One region of the Vibrio kyushuensis genome, then DNA from elsewhere that is predicted to be linked to it. Evidence: riboswitches for the same ligand, from Rfam matches in the RefSeq annotation. Region 1 holds a riboswitch; the other holds the start of a gene.
What was found. Region 1 has a riboswitch for lysine ahead of L4D20_RS14585 (Na+/H+ antiporter NhaC family protein). Riboswitches for the same ligand answer to the same signal wherever they lie in the genome.
Positions count from the first base shown of each region.

Region 2: it holds a riboswitch for lysine, as region 1 does, so the genes downstream of both, lysC (lysine-sensitive aspartokinase 3) here and L4D20_RS14585 (Na+/H+ antiporter NhaC family protein) in region 1, are expected to answer to the same signal.

Region 1 is NZ_JAKJSV010000006.1:212,114-220,362, forward strand. Features, by position in the region: gene hisB (bifunctional histidinol-phosphatase/imidazoleglycerol-phosphate dehydratase HisB) at 1-943, opposite strand, end outside; gene hisC (histidinol-phosphate transaminase) at 1,020-2,060, opposite strand; gene hisD (histidinol dehydrogenase) at 2,060-3,358, opposite strand; gene hisG (ATP phosphoribosyltransferase) at 3,363-4,259, opposite strand; His leader region at 4,313-4,447, opposite strand; gene L4D20_RS14585 (Na+/H+ antiporter NhaC family protein) at 4,647-6,248, opposite strand; lysine riboswitch at 6,366-6,548, opposite strand; gene L4D20_RS14590 (H-NS family histone-like protein) at 6,921-7,337, shown strand; gene L4D20_RS14595 (inosine/guanosine kinase) at 7,470-8,249, opposite strand, start outside.
Region 2 is NZ_JAKJSV010000003.1:613,980-622,228, forward strand. Features, by position in the region: gene uvrA (excinuclease ABC subunit UvrA) at 1-796, shown strand, start outside; gene L4D20_RS09165 (PglL family O-oligosaccharyltransferase) at 862-2,640, shown strand; gene L4D20_RS09170 (pyridoxal-phosphate-dependent aminotransferase family protein) at 2,698-3,819, opposite strand; lysine riboswitch at 3,997-4,173, shown strand; gene lysC (lysine-sensitive aspartokinase 3) at 4,279-5,628, shown strand; gene L4D20_RS09180 (cation:proton antiporter) at 5,891-7,198, shown strand; gene metH (methionine synthase) at 7,272-8,249, opposite strand, start outside.

The DNA of each region.
Region 1 (8,249 bases):
AGGTACAAGCGAGTGTATCGGTTAACGAACGGAAGAAGTGCACAACCATTTCCGTCGATAAGTCTCCCACCTGTTCTCTCGAGAACTTGGCATCAAACTTAAGGTGTGGGCGTCCTGATAGGTCAAGTGCGCATTGAGCTAAACATTCATCCATCGGAAGACTGAATCCAAAGCGGCCAATACCACGCTTGTCACCTAACGCTTCTTTCAACGCTTCACCTAACGCTAACGCTGTGTCTTCAATGGTGTGGTGATCATCAATGTGCAAATCGCCTTTCACGTTAAGCTTTAACTGGAAGCCACCATGCGTCGCGATTTGGTCAAGCATATGGTCAAAAAAGCCCATACCGGTATCAATCTTATTGCCACCCGTTTCATCAAGGTTAACAAAAACATTAATATCCGTTTCTTTGGTTGTACGAACGACTTGGGCAGTACGTGCTTTGATGGTTAAATCTTTGAGGATCTGTTTCCAATCCATTGTTTGTGGATTGTATTGAATGGCACGAATCGCCATGTTCTCAGCAAGCTGAAGATCAGTTTCGCGATCACCGATAACCACTGATTGTGAAAAATCGACCTTGCCGCCCTGTAGATACTCTTTCACCATGCCAAGTTTTGGTTTGCGGCAAGAGCAGTTGTCTTCTTCAAAGTGAGGACAAATAAGCACATCATCGAAGATAACGCCTTGAGATTCAAAAATCTCCATCATCATATTATGCGGTGCATCAAACTCGTCTTGAGGATAACTATCGGTACCTAAACCATCTTGGTTTGTCACCATAACAAGACGGTAACCCGCATCTTGTAGAGACAAAAGGCTTGGGATTACAAAAGGCTCTAGTTTTAATTTATCTAATCGGTCAACTTGGAAATCGACAGGAGGCTCTACAATTAAGGTTCCATCACGGTCGATAAATAGTATTTTCTGTTGCTTACTCACACGAACTTCCTTTTAAATTTTTTACAAGGCAAATGTGTTGCCTTAAATAAATACGCCGTAGCGCAGTAATATGAAATTAGGCGTAATAGTTTCGAATAAACGCGAGCGTTTTCTCACACTCTTCTCGATTTCCGATACTAATTCGTACGCAATTTTCAATCGGCGAATTACGCAAAATAATCCCGTTATTCCACGCTGCCTTGAACAAAGCCTCGCCGTCTTCAAATTTAACCAATAGGTAGTTACCCCACCCTTCAAAAATGGTTAATTGAGGAATAATGGATAGCCCCGCCTGTAAATAGGCTCGGTTCGCACTCAGATCCAATACTTGATATCTTGCTCTTGCAAGCCCTGCTTCAGATAAAGCTTGCTGTGCAATTTCAGCGACTGGAACGGGCACCGGATAAGGTGCAATAACCTTCAACAGAACATCAATAATAGATTTATTCGCCAAAGTAAAACCACAACGTAGCCCAGCCAATGCAAAAGCTTTAGATAAGGTTCGCAGTATCGCAAGGTTCGGATATTGCTTAAGCAGGTCGACCGTCGAAGCTTCTGGACAAAAATCGATGTACGCTTCATCCATCACAACAATCGCACGATCTTGGGTCATTTCCAGAAGCGATATAATGTCTTCACGCTTTACCAAATTGCCCGTTGGGTTATTTGGGCTACAGACAAAGACCAGTTTCACATTGTCTAGATTCTGCTCAATACTGTTTAAATCGAGCTGCCAATCATCTGTTAATGGGACAACTTTTCTTTCAACACCAATCGTTTCAGCGCTGATCGAATACATCCCGTATGTCGGCGGACAATATAAAATCGCATCTTCATTAGGTTCACAAAAAGCACGGATTAATAGCTCAATACCTTCATCTGCACCACGTGTAGTTAGAGTTTGTTCTACACTGACACCTGCGTAAGCAGCATAGGCCTCAATAAGCGCTTTGGGCTGACATTCGCTATAACGATTTAAACGTGAAAAATCTGTTTTATATTCATTATCGAAGGGGGACTCATTGGCATTAAGCCAAACATCCCCTGTTCCGCCAATACGTCTTGCTGACAAATAAGGCGTTAATTCTTGAACTTGTTTACGAGCGAGCTTTTCCATTAGCTTTCTCCTGCAGCCAGTTTTTCGATGCGAATCGTAACCGCGCGTTTGTGCGCATCTAACCCTTCCGCGTCAGCCATAGTCACAACGGTTGGCGCCAAGATTTTCAAACCGTCCGCCGTTAACTCTTGAACGGTCATGCGTTTCGAGAAATCGGCTAAACCAAGACTAGAGTAGGTTTTGGTATAACCATAAGTTGGCAATACGTGGTTGGTACCAGATGCGTAATCACCTGCTGATTCTGGTGACCAATCACCTAAGAAAATCGACCCAGCATTATCTAGTTCAGGCAATAATTCGCGTGGATTTTCAGTCTGAACGATTAAGTGCTCAGGCCCGTAGTAGTTAGAAATTGAGATTGCTTGCTCTATTGATTCAGCAATAATCACTAAGCTTGAAGCTAATGCCTTCTGGGCTATGTCTGCACGGGAAAGCTGTTTTAGCTGACGCTGAACGGCATCGGTTACTTGATCAGCGATTACCAATGACGGCGTCACTAGCACAACTTGTGAATCTGGACCGTGCTCCGCTTGACTCAGTAGATCAGCCGCGATGAAATCTGCATCTGCCGTCTCATCGGCTAACACTAATACTTCCGAAGGCCCTGCTGGCATATCAATTGCTGCGCCGCGGAAATCGTTACTCACTTGTCTTTTCGCTTCAGTTACATAGGCATTACCAGGGCCAAATATCTTATCAACCTTAGTCACTGTTTCTGTACCATAAGCCATAGCTGCAATAGCTTGACCGCCTCCCACATTGTACACTTCATCAATATTACACAGCTTTGCTACGTATAAGATTTCATCCGCGATAGGCGGTGGAGAACACAATACGACTTTACGACAACCCGCAATTTGAGATGGCACGCCCAGCATCAAAACTGTTGATGGCAACGGAGCACTTCCACCAGGGATATAGAGCCCAACCGTATTAATTGGGCGAGTCAGTTGCTCACACACTACACCAGGTTGAGTTTCTACTTTAAGCGGTTGCGGCTTTTGAGCCTCGTGGAACTTTGCAATATTGCTATACGCTTGCTTTAGTGCCGTCTTCATTTCTTCACTAAGTCTTGCTGATGCAGACTCAATTTCACTTTCTGATACTTGAATTGAATCGAGTGACACGCCATCGAACTTTTTAGTTAGCGAAATAAGTGCTTCATCGCCTTGATTACGTACATTTGTGATCACATCTGATACAGCAGCTGTAATGTTCGCGCCTTCCGTAATTGCTGGGCGCTCTAAAACAGAGTCTTGTTGTGATTCACTCAATGATTGCCAAACAACGGTTCTCATGGCGTTACCCCATCATTTTTTCAATTGGAAGAACAAGAATCGAACTTGCACCAAGCTCTTTAAGTTGTTCCATTGTTTCCCAGAACAGGTTCTCTGTACTGACTAGATGAACGGCAACTTTTTCGGTATCTGATGATAGTGGTAACACGGTTGGATCTTCAGCGCCCGGAAGCAACGCTTTCACTTGCTCTAACTTGGCAACTGGAGCGTGCAACATGATGTATTTTGATTCTTTCGCTTGTTGAACACCTTGCATACGAGTAAGAAGCTTTTCGATAAGAGCTTGCTTATCGGCATCGAACTCACCATTGCGTTGGATCAGTGTCGCTTTCGATTTAAAAATAACTTCCGCTTCTTTCAATCCGTTCGCTTCAAGTGTTGCACCTGTTGATACCAAATCGGCAATTGCGTCAGAAAGGCCAGCACGAGGAGCAACTTCGACAGAGCCTGTTAACATACATGCGCTGTAATCAACGCCCTGCTCATCCATAAATGCTTTTAATAGTTGAGGGTAAGTAGTGGCAATACGCTTACCTGCAAGGTCTTGTGGACCGTTATATTCTTCATCTTTGTTAATCGCGATAGATAAGCGGCAACCACCGAAGTCTAGGCGACGTAAAGCAACATACTCGTTAGGCTTACCGAGTGCTTTTCTATCCAAACGTACTTCTTCTAGTTCGTTCTCACCAATGAAGCCTAGATCAACGACACCATCCATAATTAAACCAGGGATATCGTCATCACGTACAAGTAACAAATCAATTGGCATATTTAGTGAGTGAACGACAAGGCGCTCACCCATTACGATAAATTTAACACCACACTTCTTAAGTAACTCCTGACACTCTTTACTTAGGCGGCCTTTCTTTTGGATAGCGATTCTTAGACGTTGTGATTGCATTGCTTCTTCCCTGTACAAATTGTTGAATTTATTAAATTTTATGTAAGCTAAAAACTAAAAAACCCTCGGGAGATTTTTGGTCTCCCGAGGGTTAGAATCTTGTTTTGCAGATTTCACCTCCGGGAGCCTGTGCCTCCCGGGTATGCGTATATCTCCCGAAAGACTAAATTGGGTGATGGTGGTGATGAATATTAATATTTAAATAACGCATACTTATTGGCTCTACTAATGTTGCTTCGTTGATATCCACAGTAACTAAGCTAAGTATTATTTGCAACCACTAATTGACAGTTTTCTTCTTTTATTTACAAACAATATTAAAACGATTTACACGCATTAAAAAAGGAGGCCGAAGCCTCCTTTTTATCTATCAATAAACCAGCAGAATTAAACGCTTTGGCAGTTCTCTAGTTGAGATTTTGCAATCATAGACATTGCAAAACATACCAGAATAAACGTTACTGACGATGCTAGGAATGAGAACAATACTGACGACGTCAGCCCTAGAACAATAAAGCCAACACATGATACAAACGCCACTGACAGTGCGTAAGGTAACTGAGTTGCAACGTGGTCAATATGATTACAACGCGCACCAGTAGAAGACAGAATCGTTGTATCTGAAATTGGAGAACAGTGATCACCAAATACAGAACCCGCTAACACCGCGCTTAGCATTGGAAGCATTAGTGCGATATCAGTTGCCGCGGCCATATCACCAGCAATTGGTAACATGATACCGAACGTACCCCAAGAAGTACCTGTTGAGAATGCCATTAGACCAGCAAGTAAGAACAGAATGACTGGTAACCAAGTCGAACTAATTGTGCCTTCAATTTGCGACGACAAATAAGTACCCGTTTTCATGTCACCAATTACAGTACCAATCGTCCATGCAAAAATTAGAATTAAAATTGCACCAAACATAGACTTAGCACCGATCCAAAGCGTTACACCAATATCGCTTGGAGACATTTTTTGCTTAAGCACGGTAATCAATGCAACAGCAAAACCAGTAAGGCCACCGTAAATAAGAGACATACCAACATCGGTATTTTCAAAAGCGCCAAGTAGTGAGAACGCTTCACCGTCCGCTTTTAAAGCTTGACCACCGGTGTAAAGCATCGCGACAACCATTGAAGCAATCAGTGCAACAATTGGGAGCACTAGATCTGACACTTTACCGTGTTCACTCTCTTCAATATCCAACTCTTCATTAAGCTCATGCGCTTGTGGAAGATCCGCTTCTTTATCTTTATCGAATCCACGGCCTTGAGAGGCGCGAATTTCATGTTTACGCATTTGGCCAACATCAAGCTGGAACCAAACTACAGCGAATACCATCAACAGAGCAAAGACTGCGTAGAAGTTCATTGGGATCATACGCACATACGCGCCAATCGCAGTGTACTCAGTCACACCGTGAGATATTAAGATGCCACCAACGATAGTCATAATGTACGCACCCCAGCTTGAAGCTGGCATCAATACACACATTGGCGCGGCTGTAGAATCAAGAATATAAGAAAGCTTTGCGCGAGAAACGTAATAACGGTCAGTAACCGGGCGAGAGATTGCACCTACCGCCAAACTATTGAAGTAATCATCAATGAAGATAAATACGCCAAGGCAAGCTGCAAGTAGCTTTGAACCACGTTTACTTTTAACGCGAGTTTGAGCCCACTCAGCAAACGCACGTGTGCCACCAGACATGGTTAAAAGTGCGGTCATCATGCCAAGCAATAGCAAAAAGCCGACAATACTCATATTCCACGTGTTAATACCGCCGTCTTCAATAAAGACGCTTGATACTGTAGTACCAACGTAACCAACTAGGTTACCAATAGAGTAGTCAGTAAGTAGTAACGCACCCAGTACGATACCAACACCGAGAGAAACCAATACGCGACGCGTAATAATAGCTAAGCTTAGTGCCACAATTGGAGGCAAAAGTGACAAAGGGGATGATGCAAAATCGATTAAATTCATGATCTTCAAAAACCAGTTAGTAAAAATGGCAAGAGATCTACTGCAGAAAAATCACGTGAAGTCATTTCATCGAGATTTTGATATTCGAAGTGAAAGGCTCGCAAACGCGTAACCTAACTCTACAGTAGCGCTCCATAGTTTAAAAAATTATAGACTATGGCAGTGTCGTACCTATTGAGTACAACCCCAGCGAAAGGTGCTGATAACACACTTTCACTTCGGCGAAACACCCTTTTACCGTTATTCATTGGTATCACCCCAATAACAGCTACTCTTATGTTTCGCGCCTCTACCGCATAAGACATGAAAAACTATTGTTACGTCATATTAACAACATTTTAACTGCACTTACGCTAAAAGTGGCCGCCATTGTACTCATTAGCACCCTCATTGCAATATATAACTCGAAATTCGGCACACCTATCGATGAATAGCGGTAACATTAATAGAACCAATAACGACAATGTATGCAACAAGTAAAGTAGTGTAAAGTTGATTGATTTTGTTAAGTCACTCTTTAATTCTATACAAATAAAAATTAATTACGTCTATTTGCATTAAACTAACTATATATATTCAATTTGTATGCTAATATTTTCGTGTTGAAATATTGTATTCAATCTAATTGCAGCTTAATATTATCCAATCAATTTTACTTTCATAGGAATAGACATGTCGGATCTATCTAAAACACTATTAAATATTCGTAGCCTTCGTGCCTTTGCTCGCGAATTAACTCTTGAGCAACTTGAAGAAGCATTAGATAAATTAACTATTGTTGTACAAGAACGCACTGAAGCTGAAGCTGAAGATCGTGCAGCAAAAGCGGAACAAGAAGCTAAGCTTGCTGCAATTGCAGACCAGATTTCAAAAGACGGTATTGATGTTGAAGCTCTTATCTCAGCATTATCAGGTGAGACTAAAACTAAAACTGGCAAAGTGAAAACTAAACGCGCACCTCGCCCAGCTAAATATAAATATGTAGATACTAACGGCGAAGAAAAAACATGGACAGGCCAAGGTCGTACACCTTCAGCTATCCAAACACAGCTAGATGCTGGTAAATCTTTAGAAGAGTTTGCTCTTTAAGTATTAACCACTCTAAGTATTTATCGTTAGTTAGTTTATTAATTAGCAAGTTTATTACTAAACCTTTTAATGACTAACTCTTTTTAGTTACTAACTAACGAAAAAAGGCTCCTTTCGGAGCCTTTTCTATTATTATCTTTCCCAGTACGATTCTTCTAAGCTATCTTCACGCTCAGGTAACCCTTTAGACAACCTTGGCGAATGTTGAGCTAATACTTCATAGCTTGCGCGGTTTGAATACTTACAGACTTGTGAAAAAGATGAATAAGTTAAGTAAGCGTGTGCGTGCTTACTTGAATTCGGTATGTTTTCACGATGGTACTTATTCGCAGCCATATCATGCAATAGTGCCGATAGAGCGGCGTCACCTGCCCCATTTGTATTTTTAATTTTCTCTGGGCCACCCATATAAGGTGCAATATGAGAATACACTTTAACTGGCTTATCACACATTGCTTTTGCCGCAGGTCGACTAAACTCATAACGATTGAATTCAGCAATAGAACCCGGTAATAAAGGCAAAGAAGTTTCTCTTTTAGCAGCGTCTTCTGTATAACCTGCCATAAATAGACCAACAGGCCCTGCAGTACACAGTACTAAATCAACCCAATCTAATGCTATATCTGATGCAACTAAAGGATCATGCTCACCAGTTAACGCTTCTGCTTCTTCTTCATTCATTGCAACAACCGAAACATGGTCATTAATAAACTCTTGCCAGAATTTAGCATCATCTTGAATAACAAATTTAGTACCTAAGGTTAATACCACAGGGACATTGTACTTTTTCGCATATTCGATGGCTTTCATTGTTGCAAGCGGCATAGGATCGCCCTCTTTACAACGTACTAAATAAGCGGTTAATACTAATGCAGATGCATTTTCAAATATCGACTCGGGGATACTTTCAGG
Region 2 (8,249 bases), on a different contig from region 1:
GGGACTCGAGCACTTTGACAAAGTCATTGATATTGACCAAAGCCCTATCGGTCGAACTCCCCGCTCTAACCCTGCCACTTACACTGGAATTTTTACACCAATAAGAGAGTTATTTGCCGGGACTCAAGAGTCTCGTTCTCGTGGTTATAAACCAGGAAGATTTAGCTTTAACGTTCGTGGAGGACGCTGTGAAGCTTGCCAAGGTGATGGCATGATCAAAGTGGAGATGCACTTCTTACCTGATGTGTATGTCTCATGTGATTCTTGTAAAGGGAAACGCTATAACCGCGAAACTCTTGAAGTTCACTATAAAGGTAAGAGCATAGATGAAGTGCTTCAGATGACCGTTGAAGATGCGCGCACATTCTTTGAACCTGTGCCTGTAATAGCCAGAAAACTTCAAACCTTGATGGATGTTGGACTCTCTTATATACGTCTAGGACAAGCAGCAACAACCCTATCAGGTGGCGAAGCCCAACGTGTAAAACTAGCTCGTGAGCTATCCAAGCGAGATACAGGAAAAACCCTCTATATTTTGGACGAACCAACAACAGGTCTGCACTTCCACGATATCCAACAACTGCTTACTGTTTTGCATCGATTACGTGATCACGGCAATACTGTGGTAGTGATTGAGCACAATCTTGATGTTGTTAAAACAGCGGATTGGGTCATCGACTTGGGGCCAGAAGGGGGACAAGGTGGTGGTAAAATTGTAGCTCAAGGCACTCCGGAATCGGTCGCAAAGGTTAAAGGTTCTCATACTGCACGCTTTCTTAAGCCTATGTTGAAATAGAAAAAAACGCTAAGATAAAGGAACCAGCATTGACGCTGGTTTCTTTGTATAGGAATAGTAATAACATGGCAATATTGCATACTGGAGGCACTCGTCTTGAGCCCCATGTACCCAAAATTCCACTCAACAAGCCATTCTTAGCTTCTCTCGCGGTCGTCTTTTTCATCGCGATGCATTTTTTCATGCCTAACCCTGGCGGCTCTGGGCTCGCATTGGCATTCAACCCAGCCACGTGGCTTGCTCTCTCATTTACTCTTTCTATCGGCTTATATCAACTCGCAACCAATCGGGCTCTACTTTATTCAAAGCTAACCATTGGCCTGTTTGTTTGTGTCTGTTTAATGACACTTCCGTTACTGTATGGGAGTGCAACACCTTCAGCCGCGCTAGGACGAATTATTGGGCTTTGGCTTGGTTTCTTACTATTCGTTTTATTGCAGCAGTTTCGATTTAGTAATAAACATAAACAAAGATTGTTGTGGTTTATTGTTATTGCGGTTTTTATTGAAGCACTGTTTGGTTTCTACCAATACCTATATCTTGAACCCAATAACCTATTTGGTTACGATGCTATTCGTAATCGACCATATGGAATCTTTCAGCAACCCAATGTGATGGCAAGCTTTCTCGCAACAGGGCTAGTCACATCAGGATATTTACTGGCCAGGCAAACCAATAAATACAGCAAAATTAGCGAGATTTCATTTTTATGCCTGACGCCACTTCTGACTGCAACTCTTCTTATCATTATCGCTTCTAGAACCGGCTGGTTAGGCGCGGCCATCGCTCTACTTTTCGTTCTGCCTTACTTATATAAATACGCTTCAACTAAACGTTTCATTAGCTGGGTAGTTTGTTGCTTAATAGGTATTGGGTTAGGCTTTTTTGCCACCAACTTACAGGGAACAAGCGGATTACTAAGCGATAAAGCCGATCTTGAAAGTCCGCGAAGATACACATTTCCACAAGCACTCGACATGGTGATTGAAAAGCCCTTTACCGGTTACGGTTATGGTAATTTTGAGTCTGAATATATTCTCTATACCGCACGACAACATCAATTGAATCCAAGCTACAAAGCTGGCTTGCCAGCAATGGACCATCCTCATAATGAACTACTTTTTTGGGGGGTTGAAGGAGGATTGATTCCAATTCTCGCCATTGTACTTGCGGCAGCCTTGGTGTTAGCTCGTATTTATTACGCAAAGAAGGGAACCAGGCTAGCGATGTTTGCGCTGTTTGTGCCGATTGTACTGCACTCACAACTTGAATATCCTTTCTATCACTCCGCAATTCACTGGATCATCTTTATGATCTTACTGTTCTGGGTCGATCAACGTGTCGCAAACTATAAACAGATAGGCTTTAGTAAAGTGAGTAAAAGCTTGTTGAGAATCTCATGCTTAGTACTACCTCTCGTGACGACTATTTATATGGTTAGTGCGTTGCATACTAATTATGTTTTAACGCAGTTTGAACGTTCGTCTCCTAAAGAGCCTGAAATTCTAAGTCGAGTCACTAATCCTGTCGTCTGGAAAGATCGCTTTGACTGGGACATCTATAGTACCTACCTTAATATTGGTTTGTATAAGCAAGAGCCTGAGTTAATACAGCCGTACATAGACTGGTCACTAGGTATTATTCAGTCTAAACCGAGACCTGCATTTTACAGCAACCTTATCTTAGCTTATCAGGGGCTAGATGATACGAGTCGCGCAGAGCAAATACGGGCTGAAGCTCTATACCTATTTCCAGAGAAAGATTTTTCAATGATTCAATACAAACCACGGCCCGATAAGCAATCAACATCGGTTTCAACATCGGAAGCTAGCAAAAAACCTTAGCTTAGAAATAGAAAAGGGGCATCAAGGGCCCCTTTTATAATATTTAGTACTGATTATTTATTGTTGCAGTGTCTCTTCAAGGGCACGTAAACACAAAGACACATTCTCGTTTCTTGCAGCGTAACCCATCAATCCGATTCGCCATGCTTTACCCGCTAGTGCCCCTAATCCTGCGCCTATTTCAAGGTTGTACTCTTCGAGCAAAGTCGAGCGTACCTTAGCATCATCAACACCTTCAGGAATGAAGATAGCATTAAGTTGAGGAAGTCGGCTCTGCTCATCCACGACAAACTCAAAGCCAAGCTTTTCCAAGCCTACTTTAAGCTTCTCATGCATATCAGCGTGACGCTTCCATGCATTTTCCAAACCTTCATTTTTTAGCATCAACAAAGATTCGTGCAAAGCATAGAGGCTATTAACGGGGGCCGTATGATGATAGCTTCGCTTGCCTTCCCCGCTCCAATAACCTAACACTAAGCTTTGATCTAAAAACCAACTTTGGATAGGTGTCGTACGAGACTGAATCTTTTCGATCGCTTTAGCTGAAAAAGTTACAGGCGATAAGCCAGGAACACACGAGAGACACTTCTGACTACCAGAGTAAACAGCGTCTAGTTGCCACTCGTCGACCTTGAGAGGCACACCACCTAGTGACGTTACCGCATCGACTATCGTCAGTGCGTTATTATCAATCGCAATACGGCTCAATGCTTGAGCATCAGAAAGTGCACCAGTTGAGGTTTCTGCATGTACAAACGCCAAAATCTTCACATCAGGATGAGTTAGAAAGGCATCTTCGACCTTACTAAGTGTAACAGGAGCCCCCCATTCATCATCGACCATTATCGCTTCAGCGCCTGCTCGGTTGACATTTTCTCGCATTCGATCGCCAAACACACCATTACGACAAACAATCACCTTATCGCCTGGCTCAATGAGGTTGACAAAACACGCTTCCATTCCCGCGCTCCCAGGGGCAGAAACAGCTATAGTAAAATCATTCTCAGTTTGAAAAGCATACTTAAGCAGCTGCTTTACCTCATCCATCATGCCAATGAAGAGTGGGTCTAAATGCCCAACAATCGGGCGACTCAAAGCTTGTAAAACTTGAGGGGATACATCTGATGGTCCCGGCCCCATAAGTATTCTATGAGGAGGGATAAAACTTTGAATTGGCATAATAGCTCCTTGTATACAGAAGTGTGAACAACCACATTAATTCAATTATACAAGCCGAGCAATGCGCCGTAAGTCTAGTGTGATTACCCGCAACATTATTCACTCAATCGATCAATAAATGGTGACTAACAAATATCCGTTGACATTTGTTGCGCAAAACCGTTCAATGAAGACGCTTTATGCAGAAGAGGAGCACTGCCCAGGCAGATAGTTTGTGGAACCTTAATTCCGATACAGCCTATCAATGGGGAGCAGTGCCGAGATAAATGTAATGTAAGGGTTACGTTTGTCGGTTAAGTGGGCTGAATCCCCTTAACTGTCACTAGCACCGTCTAGTGATGAGCTTCTGAGGTCAATCTATCTATACGCACCTCTTTTTTGCTCATTTTTCTCTTCTCTAAAGAACTTTAGGTTATCGTTAACCTGTTTATCTTATTTGAATATTTAGGGAGAAATGCTGTGAGCGCATTCAATGTCGCCAAATTTGGTGGGACCAGTGTAGCCAACTTTGAAGCAATGAGCCGTTGTGCTGCTATCATCGAAAACAATCCAGAAACCAAGCTTGTGGTTAGCAGTGCATGCTCTGGAGTGACTAATCTACTTGTTGAACTAGCCAATGGTGTTTCAAACCAAGAGCGACGCAGTGAAGTACTACAAAAGATTGCGGCAATCCACGATGCCATTTTGTCACAACTAACGAGTTCCGACGAAGCAGCCACTGAGATTTATAAGATCTTAGACACAGTAACAAGCCTTGCAGAAGCAGCGTCAATCCAAGCGAATAAGAAACTAACCGATCACCTCGTTGCTTGTGGCGAGCTAATGTCTACTCACCTGCTGGCTCAACTAATGCGTGAACGTGGCATCAATGCTGTTCGGTTTGATATTCGAGAAGTGCTTAGAACAGACGGAACATTTGGAAAAGCAGAGCCTCAGCTTGAGGATATTTCCAAACTTGCTAAAGAAAAGCTTATACCGCTATGCCAAGATCATGTCGTAGTTACCCAAGGCTTTATTGGTGCTGACACTGAAGGCAATACAACGACTTTAGGTCGAGGCGGCAGTGATTACAGTGCAGCATTAATAGCGGAAGGTGTCGAAGCTTCAGGGCTAGAAATCTGGACAGATGTTCCGGGAATCTATACCACCGATCCGCGTATTGCATCAAAAGCCACACCTATCCCAGAGATCAGCTTTAGTGAAGCATCGGAAATGGCCAACTTTGGTGCGAAGATCCTACACCCTTCAACGCTTGTTCCAGCACTTCGTCACGATATCCCAGTTTTTGTAGGTTCTTCAAAAGAACCTGAACGTGGAGGAACATGGATTCGTCACCATGCCGAAACGTCGCCCCTTTTTCGTGCTCTTGCTCTGCGTAGCAATCAAACAATGGTTACACTGCGCAGTGCTAACATGTTCCATGCGTATGGCTTTCTCGCGAAGGTATTTGAGATCTTAGCAGCACATAAGATTTCGGTGGATTTAATTACTACATCCGAGATCAGTGTTTCACTAACCCTGGATCAAACAGATACAGCCGGTGGCGCACCACAACTGCCTGATCAAGTGCGTATCGAATTAGAAGAACTCTGTCATGTGGAAATTGAGCACGACCTCTGCTTAGTCGCCTTAATTGGTAACAATATGAGCGAAAGTAAAGGCTATGCGAAACAAGTGTTCGGAACATTGGAAGACTTTAACTTAAGAATGATTTGTTACGGCGCAAGTCCACACAACCTGTGCTTCTTACTTCACGAGTCAGATGCTAAATCTTCAATTCAAAAGTTACACGCAGAATTATTTGAATAATCACGTCTGTAGTGCCGCTAGTACAGCGGCACTTTTTATTAACCATTCTCACATGATGACCAGCTTAGCGTATTTCTATAGTTCAGCTCATCACTTTCACATCAGCTTAGACGCATAGCCTATTTAACTAAAGCCTACATGAACACCGTAACTCTAATAATTGCTCTATAAATAATCACACAAGCATGACATAAAGCCATTGCTATTTGAGTTAACTGGCCCGAAAATCCAAGGTAACATTCAGTTACATCTTTGGTTGATAATGTCCATCTACTACACTCTTTGCTTTCTTTCCGCAGCTGCAATGCTGATTGCTTTTATCAACAGTAAAATCGGCAAGATGCAAACTACGATAGCGATTACGGCAGGAGCAATGATCCTTTCACTGCTCATTTTAGTCGCGGGTCAAAATGATTGGTTCCAGTTAACTGAACTATCCACTTCTACGATTGCCAGCATCAACTTTGAAGATTTTCTGCTAAAAGGCATTCTAGGCTTCCTGCTCTTCGCCGGTGGACTTGGTATTCATTTACCCCATTTAAAAGATCAAAAATGGGAAATTACCACCCTAGCTCTAGGGTCGACTTTATTCTCAACATTCTTTATTGGTGGTGTGTTATACGGGTTCTGCCTACTAATAGGGATTCAATTCGATTTAGTCTATTGCTTACTCTTTGGTGCGTTAATATCCCCAACCGATCCCATCGCTGTTTTAGCTATCGTTAAAAAATTACAGGCTCCGGAACGAATTTCAACCCAGATTGAAGGCGAATCGCTGTTCAATGATGGTTTTGGGTTAGTTATATTTGTGACCTTATTCACCATCGCATTCGGCACAGAGACGCCAACCTTTTCAAGTATCGCTCTTCTATTTTTTCAAGAAGCTATTGGAGGAATCGCCTATGGTTTTGTTCTCGGCTTATTGTTCCATTACTTAATCAGTTCAACGAACGATCACTCAATGGAACTATTACTCACTATCGGTATCCCTACAGCAGGATATGTTTTTGCTGATGTACTTCATGTTTCCGGCCCACTAGCTATGGTTGTCTCTGGAATAATGATTGGTAACTGGACTCGCTACGTGGGATTTTCAAAGGAGAGTGAAGAGCACTTAGATAAATTTTGGGAATTGGTGGACGAATTCTTAAATGGCATTTTGTTCCTACTTATTGGCATGTCGATGCTGCTTTTTAAGTTCCATCAAGAAGACTGGATTCTAATGGCATTTGCTATTCCACTCGTATTGTCGGCTCGTTATCTGAGCGTGTTTATCTCTTACATCGGTTTTAAGCGCTTTCGCAGCTACAATTCATGGTCTATACGAATCCTTACTTGGGGAGGTTTGCGAGGTGGTTTAGCTTTGGCTATGGCGCTTTCTATTCCATCAGGTATTTGGGTTATCCCAGATAAACTAATTGATGTAAAAGAGATCATCCTAGTTATGACGTACGCTGTGGTTATGTTTTCAATCTTAATACAAGGCTCAACAATAACGCCTATGATCGAGAAAGCGAAACACGTACAAAAAAAGTTAGACGACCCAGAACAACATCAACAAGATATCTAACTGTAAATATATATCGAGATGTAAAAAAGGGTCGCTTAATAGGCGACCCTTTCGATTACAATCTATGACTTAACTAGTTAAGATTTGGTCCTAACCATTTTTCAGCTTCAACAAGATCCCAACCTTTACGCTCGGCGTAACTTTCCAACTGATCTTGCTGAATCTGAGCAATTGCAAAGTAACGACAATCTGGGTGCGAGAAATACATGCCAGATACCGATGCTCCCGGCCACATAGCGTAGCTACTGGTCAAAGACATATCGATAGCTTTTTCCACGTCCATGAGTTCCCATAACGCCCCTTTCTCTGTATGTTCCGGGCATGCAGGGTAACCCGGTGCAGGACGAATACCTTGATACTTTTCACGAATCAAATCATCGTTACTTAAATCTTCATCTGGTGAGTAGCCCCAAATATCCTTCCGCACTTCTTTATGCAGATACTCAGCAAAGGCTTCAGCCAAACGATCCGCAACAGCCTGAATCATAATGGCGTTATAATCATCGCCATTCGCTTTGTACTCATCAGCCAACTCTCTTTCGCCAATACCGCCGGTGACAGCAAAGCCACCAATCCAATCAGATTTACCACTCTCTTTGGGTGCAATATAATCAGATAAACAATAGTTGAAGCCTTTAGGTTTATCTGTCTGTTGACGTAAGTTACGCAGAACCTTAAGTACCTCGGTTCTTGATTCGTCGGTATAAACCTCTATATCGTCACCAACGCTGTTTGCAGGGAATAGCTCACACATGCCTCTCGCTTCAAGAAGTTTTTCACTTTCAACTCGATCAAGCAGGTCATTGGCATCCTTAAAGAGACGTCTCGCCTCCTCGCCAACTTCCTCATGGTCTAAGATCGCAGGATATTTACCCATTAACGTCCAAGTCATGAAGAAAGGAGTCCAATCAATATATTGACGCAACACCGCCACATCAAAGTCTTTAAAGATATGGATGCCCGGTTTTACGGGTGCAGGAGGAGTATAAGCAGCCCAATCAATATCCACTCGGTTTTGGCGAGCTTTCTCTAAAGTAACAGGTTTGGTACG